2 regions of the Paenibacillus sp. B-A-8 genome follow, and region 1 is predicted to be linked to the other one. Evidence: riboswitches for the same ligand, from Rfam matches in the RefSeq annotation. Region 1 holds a riboswitch; the other holds the start of a gene.
The links. A riboswitch is a leader RNA that binds a small molecule or an ion and turns the genes downstream of it on or off. The one in region 1 is predicted to bind cyclic di-AMP.
Positions count from the first base shown of each region.

Region 2: it holds a riboswitch for cyclic di-AMP, as region 1 does, so the genes downstream of both, ACN6MV_RS26725 (alpha/beta fold hydrolase) here and ACN6MV_RS26015 (TrkH family potassium uptake protein) in region 1, are expected to answer to the same signal.

Region 1 is NZ_CP183882.1:5,786,016-5,794,207, reverse strand. It holds gene uvrC (excinuclease ABC subunit UvrC) at 1-784, shown strand, start outside; gene ACN6MV_RS26020 (CPBP family intramembrane glutamic endopeptidase) at 891-2,576, opposite strand; cyclic di-AMP (ydaO/yuaA leader) riboswitch at 2,891-3,070, shown strand; gene ACN6MV_RS26015 (TrkH family potassium uptake protein) at 3,207-4,502, shown strand; gene ACN6MV_RS26010 (potassium channel family protein) at 4,516-5,184, shown strand; gene ACN6MV_RS26005 (LysR family transcriptional regulator) at 5,255-6,157, opposite strand; gene ACN6MV_RS26000 (succinate dehydrogenase cytochrome b558 subunit) at 6,559-7,224, shown strand; gene sdhA (succinate dehydrogenase flavoprotein subunit) at 7,292-8,192, shown strand, end outside.
Region 2 is NZ_CP183882.1:5,930,584-5,938,775, forward strand. It holds gene mnmH (tRNA 2-selenouridine(34) synthase MnmH) at 1-472, opposite strand, end outside; gene selD (selenide, water dikinase SelD) at 529-1,590, opposite strand; gene ACN6MV_RS26725 (alpha/beta fold hydrolase) at 1,959-2,768, opposite strand; cyclic di-AMP (ydaO/yuaA leader) riboswitch at 2,875-3,061, opposite strand; gene ACN6MV_RS26730 (hypothetical protein) at 3,283-3,456, opposite strand; gene ACN6MV_RS26735 (Nif3-like dinuclear metal center hexameric protein) at 3,541-4,335, opposite strand; gene ACN6MV_RS26740 (endo-1,4-beta-xylanase) at 4,440-5,459, opposite strand; gene ACN6MV_RS26745 (glycoside hydrolase family 43 protein) at 5,502-7,037, opposite strand; gene ACN6MV_RS26750 (carbohydrate ABC transporter permease) at 7,085-7,987, opposite strand; gene ACN6MV_RS26755 (ABC transporter permease) at 8,047-8,192, opposite strand, start outside.

The DNA of each region.
Region 1 (8,192 bases):
GATGGTCGGTATGGCATGCCAAAATGCTACAGTCGCAATCGACGAGAAGTTCCGGCTTATTGAACGAGATGAAGTACGTACCTCTGGTGCTGCAATGAGCTTAGGCGAGAGCTTGGGGCTCGAACGCTTAAGCCGGATCGAGGCGTTCGATAACTCGAATATTCAAGGGACTAATCCGGTTTCTGCGATGGTTGTCTTCATTGATGGCAAGCCTGCACGAAAAGAGTATCGTAAATATAAGGTTCGTACGGTGGTGGGTGCGGATGATTATGGAACGATGCGCGAGGTCATCCGGCGGCGGTATGAACGGGTGCTGAAAGAAAACCTGCCGATACCAGATCTTATCGTAGTCGATGGTGGTAAAGGGCAGATATCCTCAGCTATTGATATTCTGGAGAACGAGCTGGGGTTATTCATTCCGGTCTGTGGTCTCGTCAAGGATGATAAGCATAAGACGGCTCAGCTTTTGGTTGGAGATCCGCCAGAACCTGTCGCTTTGGCTCGGGATAGTCAGGAATTTTATCTGTTGCAACGGATTCAGGATGAGGTGCATAGATTCGCCATCACCTTCCACCGTGAACAACGTGGGAAGTCCATGGTTACTTCTAAACTGGACTCCATACCAGGTATAGGCGAGAAGCGGCGCAAGGCGTTGCTTAAGCATTTCGGATCGCTAAAGAAAATTAAAGAGGCCTCCATAGAGGATTTTAAATCACTTTCTATTGGCGAAAAGCTGGCTAGTCAAATTCTTGAGGCGCTCAAGGATGAAGAGCCAGCGACATAGGCATTCGAAAGACTGGAATGATGTATACGTAAATATAAAAAAGGTGTCACAGCAGTTTTCTGCTGTGACACCTTTTTTTATTATCGGTTATCCACCCGTTACTTCTTTAAATGATAGATGTCGGTTCAACCGGCTTCGGATCAGGTTTTTGCGGTGGATTAAACCGGTAGACAATGTAGGCGACTATGAACGGCATGATAATCGCGAAGATACCTGCTCCGACATTCACGCTTTCCTTCATAAAGATCAGCGTAGCGCCCATCAGAATGCTGTCAAACACGACATGACTGAACATGACGGCAATAAAGCCGTAACGAAGGAAAATATAGCTGAAGAGCAGCCCGATCACGGTAAGCTCAATAGGACGGGAGCTGATAGGGTAGATCGGATAAAGTGTATGACCAAACGCCCATACCAGCGTAGTGATCAGGCAAGCGATGAACGTGCTCCGGAACACCTTTTTCAACATAGGGATTCCGAAAAAACGATAAATAGCTTCCTCGGATAACCCGGCGAGCCATGCAACGATAGGCAGCAGCCAAGCATATCTCATGTTGTAAGGAGATTGAGTAGCGTCAGTAGTGGACCAGTTCTGCAAAGTCAATGATAATACGATGAACATAAGGGTCTGTACCCCTAGCAGCACGAATGCCCAGACGTATCCAGCCCGGATACTATCCAGCACGTATTTACCATAGCCAGGCTCTTTAGCACGAGGCCATGGGTTCATCCCCTCTTCTTTTTTCCAAAGACCGTCCCCTCCAATTAAAGAGAAATAGAGCAGGGAGGACATTAGAAGGCTATATAAGGCATAAATGATGAACATAATGACGGAAGTGATCTGAGCCTCGAGTCCTTCGCCCGAAGATTCAGGAAGCATATTATAGGTGCTGATCATCATGATTACAAAATAAGCTGAGCTTAGGAAAATTCCGCGCTTAAAGGAGGTATGTTCTCTTCTAAGTATGCTGTAGATGAGTGCCAAAATTCCTAAAGCTAAGGTAGGCAGACCGTAACCGAATAGAGTAAGCTTTTCCGCGAGAGAGGTCTGGTCCTTCACGTAGGAGGTATGCCAGGCTGGAGCAGTGAATCCGGCTTTAAAGCTGGATACCTGTTCGTCAGCGAAATCGAAATAATAGTGAAGCAAGGATTCGCCGATCTGAACGGAACGGTCAGTATACACGAGCCCATAGTATCCTGCATTCGATTCAATTTGCAGCTTGGCGGGATTCACATCCCATTCCTGAAGCCAGGGGCGGGCAAGATTTTCTTTTTGTGCCAAAGACAAGTCAGCACCCTTGTCCTCTTCTTTTGCACCAGTGGTTACATTGCTTGCCGATTCTGCAGATGATCCTTCTGCACCTTGTGTGAAAGCGACAACTGCACCAGTATACATATTGAGGTCAACGGAGATCAGTGGCTCTTGTTCCGCTGAAGGACTAAGTGTTACACGAAAGATGTCAAAAGGATATCGTTGATCCAATTTCTTTTTTGTATAGTCCTCCAAAAGCTTCTCGCGGGACATATAACCATAAAAGGAAGAATCCGTTTCATAAAGTACATTCCACTGATCGTTTGGTGCTTTGGTATAGTTTAACTTTTGTTCCGCAAATGATATCGCTTTGTCGCGGGCTTCCGCCTTACTGATGACGGTAGTATCTTCCCCGGCAGGGCTATTTAGCACCGAGGGGGCAATCTGAAACATAATAAATAGAATAAGACCGATAATGCCCGAGATGATGAGCCTCTTGGAGAGGGCACGTTGCTGTAAGGGCTGGCCAACGGGATTCATGTAACGCCTCCTTGTAAACTGACAATGTTATGTTCCATTATAGTATTAGTGCCATGATAGTTACAAAAATCATCGTATATTTTTTTTATGGGTAATAGAGATATTATAGAATAGGAAACTGAATATATACCATGAATTTAAAGTGATCATTTCTTCATTTTTCATGAAAAACGATGCAATTGCAGGGAAAACACGGAAAAGTGATGAGAAAAGGCACTCCTTCTGGTACATCCTCTCCAAACCGCATTTTTCATATGAATCACCATTAATTGTGTCTTTGTGATTTATCGAAATAACAGATATAATTTGTATGCAATTGTATATAGCCGAATTTCAGGTGAAAACGGGGGAACCATAAGAAGTAATGAAAAGATGAGTATACGCCGTAAAAGGTGACTTTATTCATCAGGGGTGAATTTCGTTCTAGGAACGAATAGGGCAGCCTGCACAGTCCGAATCCGTCAGCTAACCTCGTAGGCTAATTTACTGCAGGAACCAAGGGTAGCATTGGTTTTCCAGTGCTTTTTTTGTTGGAATTCTTTAAATTAAGATAAGAGGGTGAGCATAGTGGCTTCACAGTTTCGCAGAGTTTCTGAATCAAAGTTTCTGAAGCTCTCTCCGCCTCAGATTATGGTGCTCGGTTTTGCATCGATTATTCTGATAGGAGCTTTGCTGCTTATGCTTCCCATTTCGAGTACGAGCGGGAATGCTGTGAGTTTTATTGATGCATTGTTTACTTCGACATCGGCAACCTGTGTGACTGGACTTGTGGTGCTGGACACCGGGACGACATTCACCTTTTTTGGAAAAACCGTGATTATGTTGCTTATCCAGGTTGGCGGCTTAGGTTTTATGACAATGGCCACCTTATTTGCCATGATGATGAAACGCAAAATCTCTTTGCGGGACAGGTTAATCCTACAGGAAGCCATGAACCAAGGTTCTATGGAGGGGATTGTTCGGCTGATCCGGAGAGTACTTATTTATTCATTAGTCATTGAGGGCTGTGCAGCGGTGCTGCTGTCCATACGTTGGGCGTTTGATATGCCGCTGGGAAAGGCCATTTATTTTGGGATATTTCATGCAGTGTCGATGTTTAATAATGCTGGATTTGATATTTTTGGGGATTTTCGGAGTTTAACCGACTATGTATATGACCCGCTAGTGAATATCGTGGTGATGTTTCTGATTGTCTCCGGCGGTATTGGTTTTATTGTCATGTCTGATCTGGTGGAGTTTCGTGTAAAACGTAAATTGTCTTTGCATAGCAAAGTTGTACTCTCTACCACGGCTGGGCTTATTGTTATTGGTGCTTTGGTTATTTTTATATTTGAATTTACGAATCAGCGCACACTGGGTAATCTTAATTTCGGCGGCAAAATATTATCGGCATTCTTCCAGTCTGTATCGCCCCGAACCGCTGGTGCCAATACGGTGGATATTGCCGGACTCCGGCAAGCCTCTCAGTTCTTTATGGTTATTCTTATGTTTATTGGTGCATCACCGGGTTCAACGGGTGGCGGGATTAAGACTACTACCTTTACCATTATGATAGGTGCGGTAATCGCGATGCTGCGCGGGCGTGAAGATGTTGTACTGTTCCGTTATCGATTGGCGCAGGAGCGTATCTATAAAGCGTTGACGTTAACATTACTAGCTTTACTATTGATCCTCTCTGTGTCGATGGTACTTTCCACAACAGAGGATAGTAATTTCTTAGCGATCTTATTTGAGACAACCTCGGCCTTTGCCACGGTAGGGCTAACGATGGGGCTGACACCTGAACTATCTATCATCGGTAAGATTCTGATCTGTCTGACTATGTTCGCAGGTCGACTAGGTCCATTAACTTTAGTGTATGCGCTTGGTCCTAAACAGGGTAAACCATTGTATAAGCATCCAGAAGGTAAAATAATTATTGGATAGGAGCTAATCAGAAATGAAAGCACAGCAATTTGTAGTAATCGGCTTAGGGCGCTTTGGGTCAAGTCTCGCGCTTGAGCTGATGGAAATGGGCTACGAGGTGCTCGGGATTGATCACCATGAAGAACGCGTAGAGGAAATGAGCGATCACTTGACACATGCCGTAGTGGCAGATGCTACAGATGAGGGGATTATGCGCTCACTAGGTGTACGGAACTTTGACTGCGGGATTGTAGCGATTGGCGACAATATGGAGCGAAGTATTCTGGCGGCTATTTTGTTAAAAGAGATTGGAGTGAAGCAAGTTGTAGCCAAGGCGATCTCGATTCTTCATGGTCGTGCGTTGTCCAGGCTGGGCGTGGACCGGGTTATTTTTCCGGAGCGGGATATGGGCATTCGTGTAGCACATCAGCTTGTGACACCCAATTTGCTTGATTATATTGAACTGTCAAAAGATTATAAAATCGTGGAGCTAACCGTACCGTCCTGCATGAACGGGAAAAGCTTGTCCGATTTAAATACAAGAGCAAAATATGGCTGCAGTATTGTTGCCCTGAACAGGGAAAGTGGAATTATCGTTGCTCCAACGGCTCATGATCATTTGAGCGAAGGCGATGTAATGGTACTCATTGGTTCTAATGAAAGTATTGATCGATTTGAGAATGAGGTTGTAAACCAAGATTAAATAGTTAGCCCTTCGTCCTTTCATTGGACGGAGGGCTTTTTAAATTTAAGTTGCACGAGAGAGGCAGGGATTACTTCTCTCGTTCTGTCAGAAACATTTCTTCTGTAACCTGCACCAGGCTGCGGGCCGCTGTGCTCAGGGTTCCATCGTCACGGTAGATCAGACAGGTAGTTCGCTGGGTCTGCTCTAGCTCTTTAATATGCAGAGAGACCAGTCCACCACCGTTTAACAGCTGCGGACGCAGATAAGACTTAGGCAGTAATGCGGCTACATTGACCGTCGGCAGCAGCCGCACGATGGCTTCGAAGGAGTCAATTTCCATACGTACGTCGGGATCAATCCCGCAGCGCTGGAAGAGATCGTCCGTTAGACGGCGATACCAGGTGCCTTTGGAGAAAAGGATCATTGGCAGTCGGGACAGATCATCCATGGTCAGCTTGGAAGACTGATTCAGAGGATGATGCTCAGAAACAACCAGCCTAAGCTGATCCTCAAACAGAGAAATACAGCGCAGTCCAGGCTCTTGAATAGAGGAAGCAATCAGACCTATATCTGATTTCCCTTCACTGACAGAGGAGACAATCTCATGCGTTCGGCCTGTGATTAGCTTTAGCTCCGCTGTCGGGTACTTTTCCATATATGCGTTAACCAGTGGAGGCAGAGTGGTCTGCAGTGAAGTGAGAGATGCCCCTAAGGTGACCAGCTTTGGCTCGCCTTCTTTGTATTTAGACAAAGCCTCCAGAAATTTAGAACGCTGCTGACGCTGTTCAAGTGCGTAGGAATAAGTGAGACGCCCAACCTCGGTTAACTCCAGCCGTTTGCCATAACGATTAAACAGCGCGACACCTAGACGTTCTTCCAGCTTGGAGATTTTACGAGATAGGGCAGGTTGGGACAGATTGAGCTGGCGCGAGGCGCGATTCAAGCTAGAATGCTCCACAACCGCTGCAAAAACATCTAAATCGTCAAACATATTTATGTTCCTCTCGTAGTGCAATCTATAAACAGTAGTGACGAAATTCATAGCCTTGAAGACAATACTTCTTGCTCCATAAGGAAATAAAAGATTTGTCGGAAAATGTTGCTTCTCTAAATGAGAATTATTATCATATAAAATCTATTCTTATGCGTTTATTGTATAACGATTAATAATTAGATTGCAATTCCCTTATAAGGGAAAAAGGAGTAACATGAAAAGTGACACAAGATATTCACATTTTGTGAAAAAGAAAACAAAGTCCGGGAAACTAGGGGATAGCGGTAAATATAGGCATTTTGTCATACATAGTCTACGTTATCCTGTGTCAAATGTAGTTCCGGCGGTGAATACACATTAATGAAAACGCTGTTTTAATCGGAAAGGGGTTACTTTGTATGAAAGGATTTTATTCCAGAAAGATTCATTCCTTGCTAGGCGTTATCCCGCTTGGAGCCTTCTTCATTGAGCACATGATGACGAATTTTGCGGCTGTAGAGGGTGGCGCTTCCGGTTTCACTGACAGTGTGATCTGGCTGAACAGCCTGCCGCTTGTCTTCTTCCTGGAATTGTTCGGTATATGGCTTCCTCTGCTATACCATGGCGTATATGGACTGTATATTGCCTATCAATCCAAGCCGAACTTAAACCGTTTCAACATTGAAAGAAACTGGCGTTATACGCTGCAACGTATTACAGGAATTATCACCTTTATCTTCATAGTCTGGCATTTGTTCCAAACTCGGGTTCAGGTGGCAGTGGGTAGTGTTGAGCACGAAGAATTGGGCGGTCTGATGCATGATATCGTGACTCAACCACTGATGTTGACACTGTATATTATCGGTATCGTTGCAGCATGCTTTCACTTCTCGAACGGCCTATGGTCTTTCCTGATAAGCTGGGGAATCACGGTAGGACCTCGTTCACAGCGGGTATCCTCTTACCTTTGTCTGGGTATTTTTGTTCTTGTAACGTTCATGTTCCTCATTTCGTTAGTCACTTTCCGTGATACCGAATTTCAAACCGCAGCTTCCATAGCTCAGTCCATAAAGACTTTCATCTAAGTAATTACCTCTCAGGACTAGATTCCAGAATCCTTTCTGATATTTTCGATAAAGGGAGTGAACTATCATGGCAACAGCAAATATCATTATCGTGGGCGGCGGTCTGGCCGGCCTGATGGCTACCATCAAGGCAGCGGAGTCCGGTGCGCATGTTCAATTATTCTCATTAGTGCCTGTAAAAAGATCACACTCCGTTTGTGCACAGGGCGGCATCAACGGCGCTGTAAATACGAAAGGAGAGGGCGACTCTCCTTGGGAGCATTTCGATGATACCGTTTATGGCGGTGACTTCCTGGCGAATCAGCCACCGGTCAAGGCGATGTGTGAAGCGGCACCAGGTATCATCCACCTCATGGACCGGATGGGCGTAATGTTCAACCGTACACCTGAGGGACTACTCGACTTCCGTCGTTTCGGAGGAACGAAGCGTCACCGCACTGCATTTGCTGGCGCAACGACAGGCCAACAGCTGCTGTACGCGCTGGATGAGCAGGTGCGTCGCTGGGAATCTGAAGGTCTCGTAACCAAACGGGAGAACTGGGAGTTCCTTTCAGCTATCATCGACGACGAAGGCGTATGCCGCGGCATCAGTGCTCAGAATCTAAAGACGATGGAGATTGAGACTTTTCCTGCGGATGCTGTTATTTTGGCTAGCGGCGGGCCTGGTATTATTTTTGGTAAAACGACAAACTCCGTAATTAATACGGGGACAGCTGCAAGTGCGGTATATCAACAGGGCGTACACTATGCCAACGGAGAATTTATACAGATTCACCCAACAGCTATTCCAGGAGATGACAAGCTCCGCCTAATGTCGGAATCGGCACGTGGCGAGGGTGGTCGTATCTGGACTTATAAAGACGGAAAACCGTGGTATTTCCTCGAAGAAAAATATCCGTCCTACGGTAACCTGGTGCCGCGTGATATTGCTACACGTGAGATTTTTAATGTGTGTGTGGATCAAGGGC
Region 2 (8,192 bases), 140 kb from region 1:
GCAGTAGGTTTGTTTTGCCTGTACCCGTATTTCCGTGAATTACATAAGGCTTTGCCTTGAATTCATAAGTCTCCAGTTCGTCGAGTACCCATTTACGGTAAGCTTTATAGCCGCCAATCAGCCGGTAAGCGTGAATATCCATTAAAGAAAGTACGGTTGCCGTAGTACGGCTGCGCATACCTCCTCTCCAGCAGAATACAGCTTTGTCCCCTTGAATCGCTGCGAATTCTTTGACAAAGGTAGGCAGCTTCGCCGCAGCAATCTCCAAACCGCGTTCTTTCGCCGCCTGCACACTAGACTGTTTATACAAAGTGCCTACTTCAGCCCGTTCCTCATCATCAAAAAAAGGAATGTTCAGACTATCCGGTAATGTCGAATCTTTATATTCAGAAGGAGATCGAACGTCGATCACAGTGATCTGCTTCTTATTTTTTAGCATTCTTAATTCTTCCAGTGTAATATCCTGAAACAATGCACTCTCTCCTCTGGTGGCTAACTTCTTAGATTGCCTCTAAGCTGACTCTATCATTATTGCGCAGCTATTACCGTAATCTGACCCGGATGTTCTTCTGTTACTTCTCCGATCAATGCCGCTTCTACACCTGCAGCTACCAGCTCTTGTAGCAAGGCTTCACTTTGTTCAGGAGCAACAGAAATCAACAATCCGCCAGAAGTTACAGCATCACACAGAATATAACGGCTTAATTGGTCCATCTCTTCCGGATAAAGAATGCTGCCCTCCAAATGGGCAAAGTTATTCTTAGTTCCACCTGGAACAAATCCCTGCTCCGCCAGATCTCTTACTCTTGGCAGCATTGGTACATCGCCTTGACGAATAATCAGTCCGTGGTTACTTCCCTTAGCCATTTCCGAGGCATGTCCCAACAGCCCAAATCCAGTAACATCCGTACAAGCGTGCACATCATACGGCTCCATGATTTCAGCCGCTTTTTTATTCAATGTAGACATCACTGTGGTGAGGCGTGTGGTTTCTTCTGGTGATAGTTGATCCTTCTTAATAGAAGTTGTTAAGATGCCCACACCGATAGGTTTCGTTAGTATCAGCTTATCCCCCACCTGCGCGCCTGCATTCGTTCTTACTTTGTCCGGATGCACCAGCCCCGTAACAGCCAATCCGAATTTAGGCTCTTTATCGTCGATAGAATGTCCACCTACAAGCGTCGCTCCTGCTTCCTGCACCTTGTCCGCTGCACCGCGCAAAATGTCACCGAGAATGCTTTTATCCAGAACAGAGATAGGAAAAGCTACAATATTAAGCACTGTAAGCGGCTTACCACCCATAGCATAAATGTCACTTAACGCATTGGCTGCTGCAATTTGCCCAAAGGAATAAGGGTCGTCCACGATCGGTGTGAAAAAATCAACAGTTTGCACTAACGCGAGTTCATCGCTTAAACGATACACGCCTGCATCATCACTAGTATCCAAACCTACAAGTAGATCCGGATTAGGAACGGTTGGTGGCAGACTGCGAATAACCTGCATGAGATCGGCGGGACCGATTTTGCAGCCGCAGCCTCCTTTTGAAGATAATGAAGTCAATTTTATAGTTTCGGCTTGAGACATCATGACTCAGCTCCTTTAGATAGTTAATATCGAATATCTTTAATCTTACATCAGTAGACAGCAATGTACAAAATGCATAGCTACCGATTGGATTTCATTATTCTGTTCTTTGAGAAGTGCTATGAGTGGTATTCTTTCGATTAATAGTATGCTAAAGGCTGGCTCATTCGTAGATTTCGCTACTTTGGGCCAGCCTTTAGTTCGATACTCTGTACTTTAGGGAGGTTTTCCCTAAAATACTATACAAAAGAACGTCCCGCAGCCAGTTCATACTCCCAGCTATAGAACGCCCTCATTTCTTGCTTAAACGTTAGCCGACCATTAAGACTCTGAAGAGGTTTATGCAATCTAAGGTGCTTTCTCCACTAGGATCAACTGATCTGCTGAGCATCCTGATGTTTCTCCAAAAAACGCTGAAGAATAGCATTAAATTTCTCCGGCTGACACAGATTACTAGGATCTAATGCGTTAGGAATGATCGCTAACTGAGCATGCGGCAGCTGAGACACCATATCCTTCATACAGTTGACTCCAAATTCACTAAAGTCACCGACTATACATAACGCGGGACGGTTAAAAGATTTTAAGCATCTAGTGTAATCCACATGACTAGTAGCCAGCCTTTGGCGATACAATTCCCGCGGACGTTTGTCGAGAAGTCCTCTTCTAATCTCGTTATAGGCCAGGTTCCAGCGTTCGCGATACATCATACGAATCGAAGGCAGTACAAGCTCACTAGGAGCGTAATACATTAACCAACTACAATATGCAGCCATAAGCTGAATTTTACCTACTATTGTTGATGCATGACTTCTACAAAAGCTATCGGCAACAACAATCGCCTTTACCCGTTCCGGGTATTGTTTCGCAATATGTTGAACGACGAGCCCCCCATAGGCGCTCCCGACAAAAACCGCCTCACGAATGCCCAAATCATTCAATAGCATAATTATATCTAGGCATTGCGTTTCAATAATCTCGTTTGGAGCCTGCAGCAATTCACCTGATTTGCCATTCCCCCGTAAATCGCACAGAATCACTTTATATTTATCAGAAAAATACTCTAATTGTGGTTTAAACATGCTATGTGTTAATCCATGTCCATGGATAAACACAACCGGAGTCCCTGTTCCAATGATTTCGTAATAGAGCGAAGTTCCATTCAGTTTAGCAATAGGCAAAATTAACACCTCTTTCACAGGTAGGTTCTATATCTATATGTGCTTATAAACGCAGCAAAAAACCACAGAGGGATTCTCTGTGGCTATTCATCATCAAATACGCCATTCATCCTCTCTCCATACGCTTACGAGGTTAGCTGTCGGATTCGGGCAGTGAGAGTTGCCCTACCTGTATGGATGCACTATTCAGCATCTGTAACAGGATTCACCCCATAACTAGTACCGACTGTCATATCGATTTCCAGTTGTTGGTTCCCCCGCTTTCCTTAACGGAAATTAAGCGGACTTCTTATGTAATTGTCAGTTATGTGATGAATCATACTCCGTGTAAGGTTTCTTGTAAAGTTGAGCCCTGGGCAAAATAATGATGAAAGCCATGCTTTTCATTTCATATTGAGCATACTCTTCGTTTTCTCTTTCTATTGCTCTTGTTTACTCGGTTTATTAAGAAAAAGCCGAGCGGTCATCAGAGATCAATCCCTGAACCACTCGGCTTCTTTATACAATCATTCGGCTACAACAGATCGGCGTTTTTCAATGCATGCTCCCAGCTCGGAAAAAAGAACAGCGCACTTCTCATAAGATCAGGATCGCTTTGCTTCACTTGTTTTTTACTGATCGAGCTTCCGTCAGTTTGAAGCTTTTTGATACGACTTAACACTTCATCAGCCTCCAAAGGAATTTCCATTGAAACACTCCTCTCTCAGTGACCTGGTTTCCAATCATTTTCTCCATAATATGCAAATTTATTCTTCATTTCGATTTATAAGGATTAAACCAGCTGATAGATCGGTTGTTCTGCAATAAAATAAGTAGGAATCGTTGGGTATTTCTCTGCCAAAACTTCAGCTAAATATTTCATTCCCGGGGCTTCACTCTCCGCATGACCTAACATAATCAGCGCATTCGATCTACCTTGATGTACTGCATCCCTCACATATTCCGGAGTTTCCCACTCTGGCCCTTCGCCAGCAATCAGTAAATCAAGATTGTGCTGATTAAAAAGAGGGATAGCCATTGTCCCGCCTCCTCTGTAACCCACTGATATCCCCACATGTCTGCATACCTGGGATAGGTCACCGGCAACACGTACATAGGGGATTCCTAGTTTTCTTTTTATGTACTGAGCCGCTTCACTTACTGTCATGGCAGGAATCGTTAGGATTGTAGCAGCGGGTTGCTGCTCATTCACATAAGCTGACCACTCAAGCTCTCGCAGCAAGCCGACCATGATCCCATCCGGTTTATGACGATGACAATAATCATGATAACGAAAAATAGCCATTTCAGAACGTTTGATCAAACTCAGTTTCGTGAGATAAACAGCGTCATCCTTTAACCACTCACTTGTATCATGGTGACTGTAATACACACCTTCATGTGTGATCAGCAAATTGGCGTTCATAGCCATCGCTCGTTCCACAACATATTGCGTAGCGCAAAATGCTGTAACTATCCCTGTAACCACCGTTTCTGGATTTCCTGGCTTAAGTGTATCCACAGTCCCCTCTATCTGTTCCTCAGTTCCCATTAAATCTTCCAGTATTGTTCTTATCGTAATGTTCACCGTAACCCTCCCTTTGAGTTTCATTCTTCTGATCTACAAACAAATAACCCGCCCTTATTTAATATAAGGACGGGTTATTTTACTACTTGAGCAGCTTACCCGCTCTATAATTTTGGGGCAGAGCCGATAATACGGTGAAAGGCTGGCTTCGGATGATGCTCTTCATCGAATAAGAAGGGCCAGTTCTTCCGGCCACGAACAGGGAAATCATCTAGCCAGGTATAGTCATCCGCTGCTCCCCAGAACGTGACTGAACTAATCACGTCGCGGTATTCTCTCAGCAGTGCGAACATCGCTTCATATCGATCTGCTTGAAGTTCGAGCAGATCAGCAGGTACTGTCTTTAAGTCCATTCGTTTGTCTTCAAAACGGAACATGGATACATCCAGCTCAGTCAATTGAAGCTGAAGTCCTAACGAGGCATATTTCTCAATCGCAGCACGAATATCATCAAGATTCGGATCGTATAGATTCCAGTGTGCCTGCAATCCGACGCCATGGATCGGCACCTCTTGATCCAATAGCGACTTCACCAGTTCATAGATTTTGTCACGCTTTAAGGGATGGGATTCATTATAGTCATTGTAGAATAATAATGCCTTAGGATCAGCTTCATGGGCGAATTCAAACGCTTTAGCTATAAAATCCGGGCCAACAATGTCGAGCCACTTCGAATGGCGAAGAAGCTCTTCTCCTTCATCGGCAATAACTTCATTCACAACATCCCAAGCATAAATATCTTCCTTATAACGTCCTACAACGGTTTGAATATGTGATTTGACTCGTGCAAGCAAAATCTCTCTGCTTACAGGTCCTCCGTTCTTATCCTCAAACAACCAATCCGTAGTCTGATTGTGCCAGACCAAGGTATGTCCGCGCATCGCCATCTTATGTTTTCGGGCGAAGGCAACTAGCTGGTCTGCTGCCCTAAAGTTATAAATATCCTCAAGTGGATGTAGACTTTCAAATTTCATCTCATTCTCAGCAGTTATACTGTTGAAATGATAAGCAAGCAAGTGCTCCTGTGATTGTATCGTAAATGGGTTGACCGCTGCGCCAATCTTGAAATCCTCCGAGAACACTGTCTTTAGTGCAGGCTCTGAGTAATCGCTAGCTTGTCTCATCAATTTCCCTCCCTACAAAAGCGTACATATTTAGCATTCTACTCATGATGATCGATAGTCGAACCAATCAAAGTAAGCAGGAACCCCCGCCACTTTGCCATGTCCTGTCGCATATAAGCCAACAAGAACACCGGTAAATCCGTTTCCTTTGACAGCTTGAGGGGATAATGGATAGGCTAGAGCCCTAGATAGCTCGATCCATTCCTGACCATCCAAAGAATAAAGTAAAGTGTATTCCGTTAGCTCCGCCCGAATTTTCAGATATAAACACCCAGCAATGGTTGGAATCTCTGCAGCCACATGTGTTGTTCCATCAACAGTTAAATAAGCTGTAATCACTCTATGTCCATTTCTTTGCGATAGTGCAATTTCATAATGTGCATTCTCGTCCAATCTAGCACAGAGTCCAGCCTCTTCACCGTCCACGGTAGGGTTAAAATCCAGTAATGTACTCCATTCAGCTGAAGTATGCTGCTGTCTTCTGCCTATAAAGGCTACCTGACCCACTTCATTAAGGTCTTTCGATTGCCCTCGAAGAGCTAGAAAACCCGGACGTTGGCTTAGTGACCAGCTTCCCTCTGCCGGATTCCGCAGAAAGGATAATCCCAATGGCAATACAGGGTCATCAAAATCATATCTTCCGCTAGTCTCAGGTTTTGGCGAATGACCCGGTACACGCGGAACCTTCATCTCCAGCCCGACAGTGTCCTCATTATTATCGATCATAGGCCAGCCGTCATCATCCCAGCTTACAGGAGCAAGGAAGGTCTCTCTCCCTAGGACAGTATATTTTGAATCTACTAGTCTGACACCTAGGAATACAGCCCACCAATCCCCATTACGATCCTCAATCAGATCAGCATGTCCTAGATACTGAATGGGACTATCAGTCCCGCGATGGGTCAATATCGGTTGCTCTAATCTTTCAAAAGGACCGTAAGGGGAGGAAGAACGACCGATAATTTCTCGGTGTTCCTTTGCCGTGCCGCCTGAAGCAGACATGATATAATACATTCCGTTAATTTTGTACAAATGTGGTCCTTCCGTCCAAGGTCCACCATCCCCAGTCCAGATGACAACAGGTTCTGTTAATGCTGCTCCTGTAGCAATGTCTATCTCATATTGAATAGCGTGGGAATCATAATCTGCTCCCTGCTGGGTAGTTACATATACCTTTCCATCCTCATCAAACATTAGGGAAGGGTCAATTCCTCCATAAGGAATACTAATCGGGTCTGACCACGGACCCGCTGGGTCCGTAGCCGTAACATAGAAATTCCCCTTCCCGTGTATTTCGGTCGTTATCATGTAAAACGTTCCTTCATGATACCGGATCGTTGGTGCAAATATACCTCCAGAGCTTTTGCTCTTACGTGTATCTAGCTGACTTTCACGATTGAGCACATGACCAATTTGTGTCCAATGAATTAAGTCCTGGCTGTGAAAGATAGGTACCCCAGGAAAATATTCGAAGGAGCTACAAACCAAATAGAAGTCGTCTCCAGCCCGTGTAATACTCGGATCTGGATAAAAGCCTGGAAGTATTGGATTTGTGTATGTGATTAGGGATTGGTTCATAGTTTAACAAACAACCTTCCTATACCTTAATAGTGATTGTAAGCTGCTTATTCCTTCACGCTTCCCACGTTCATTCCAACTACAAAATGCTTCTGCATGAATGGATACACTAGCAAAATTGGAACGGAGGCAACGATAGTAACTGCTGCACGAATGGACTTTGGAGTAACCATTGATCCTGCTGACTCCGCAGTCACCCCTTGACCGTTAGCTACACTTGCGTTACTGTTCGCATTCATACTAGATTGTATTAGTTTCATTAATTCATACTGCAATGTGCTGAGGTGCTGGCGGGAAGAGGTGTAGATAAAAGCATCAAACCATGCGTTCCATGCACCTACTGCAACAAAGAGGGCGATGGTAGCAAGAACAGGTTTACATAAAGGGAAGACTACTTTCATAAAGATTTTGAACTCCCCGGCACCGTCAATTCTCGCGGATTCCATAAGGCTTTCATGCAAGCTACCAATATAAGTACGAATAACGATCATATTAAATGCACTTAGCATGGACGGTATTATATATACCCAAAACGAGTTGAGCAGATGAAGCTCCTTAATAAGGAAATAGTTTGGTATCAGACCCGCATTAAAATACATGGTAAGGACGAAAATAATGGTAATCGGTTTGCGGAAAACATATTCTTTCCGGCTTAAAGCATAAGCAAGCATTGTGGTTAGGAATAGATTCAGGACCGTAGATAACAGTGTTCGTGCTACCGAAATCCAAAAAGCAGGAATAATGGTACCTGAGGCAAAAACAGCTTTATAGTTTTGTATGGTCCACTCTCTAGGCAACAGATAAATGCCGCCACGGATCGTATCGTTCCCCGCATTCAATGAAACTGCTATAGTATTTAAAAAAGGATATAAGGTAACTATAACTATACACACCATAAATACAGTATTAAAGGTACCGAACAATACTGGTTCAAGACCTATATTTCTCATGCGTCTTCCGACATTACTTTTTGGAGATTTCTGAGGTATTAATTGAGTTTTCTCCATGATTATAACAGCCTCTCTTCCCCTAGCCGCGTCGAGGTCCAGTTAGCTAATAGCAGCAACGTTACACTTACGACTGTTTTAAATATACCACCTGCAGTGGCTAAGGAATAATTCCCTTGCCCAATTCCGTATTTCAATACAAATATAT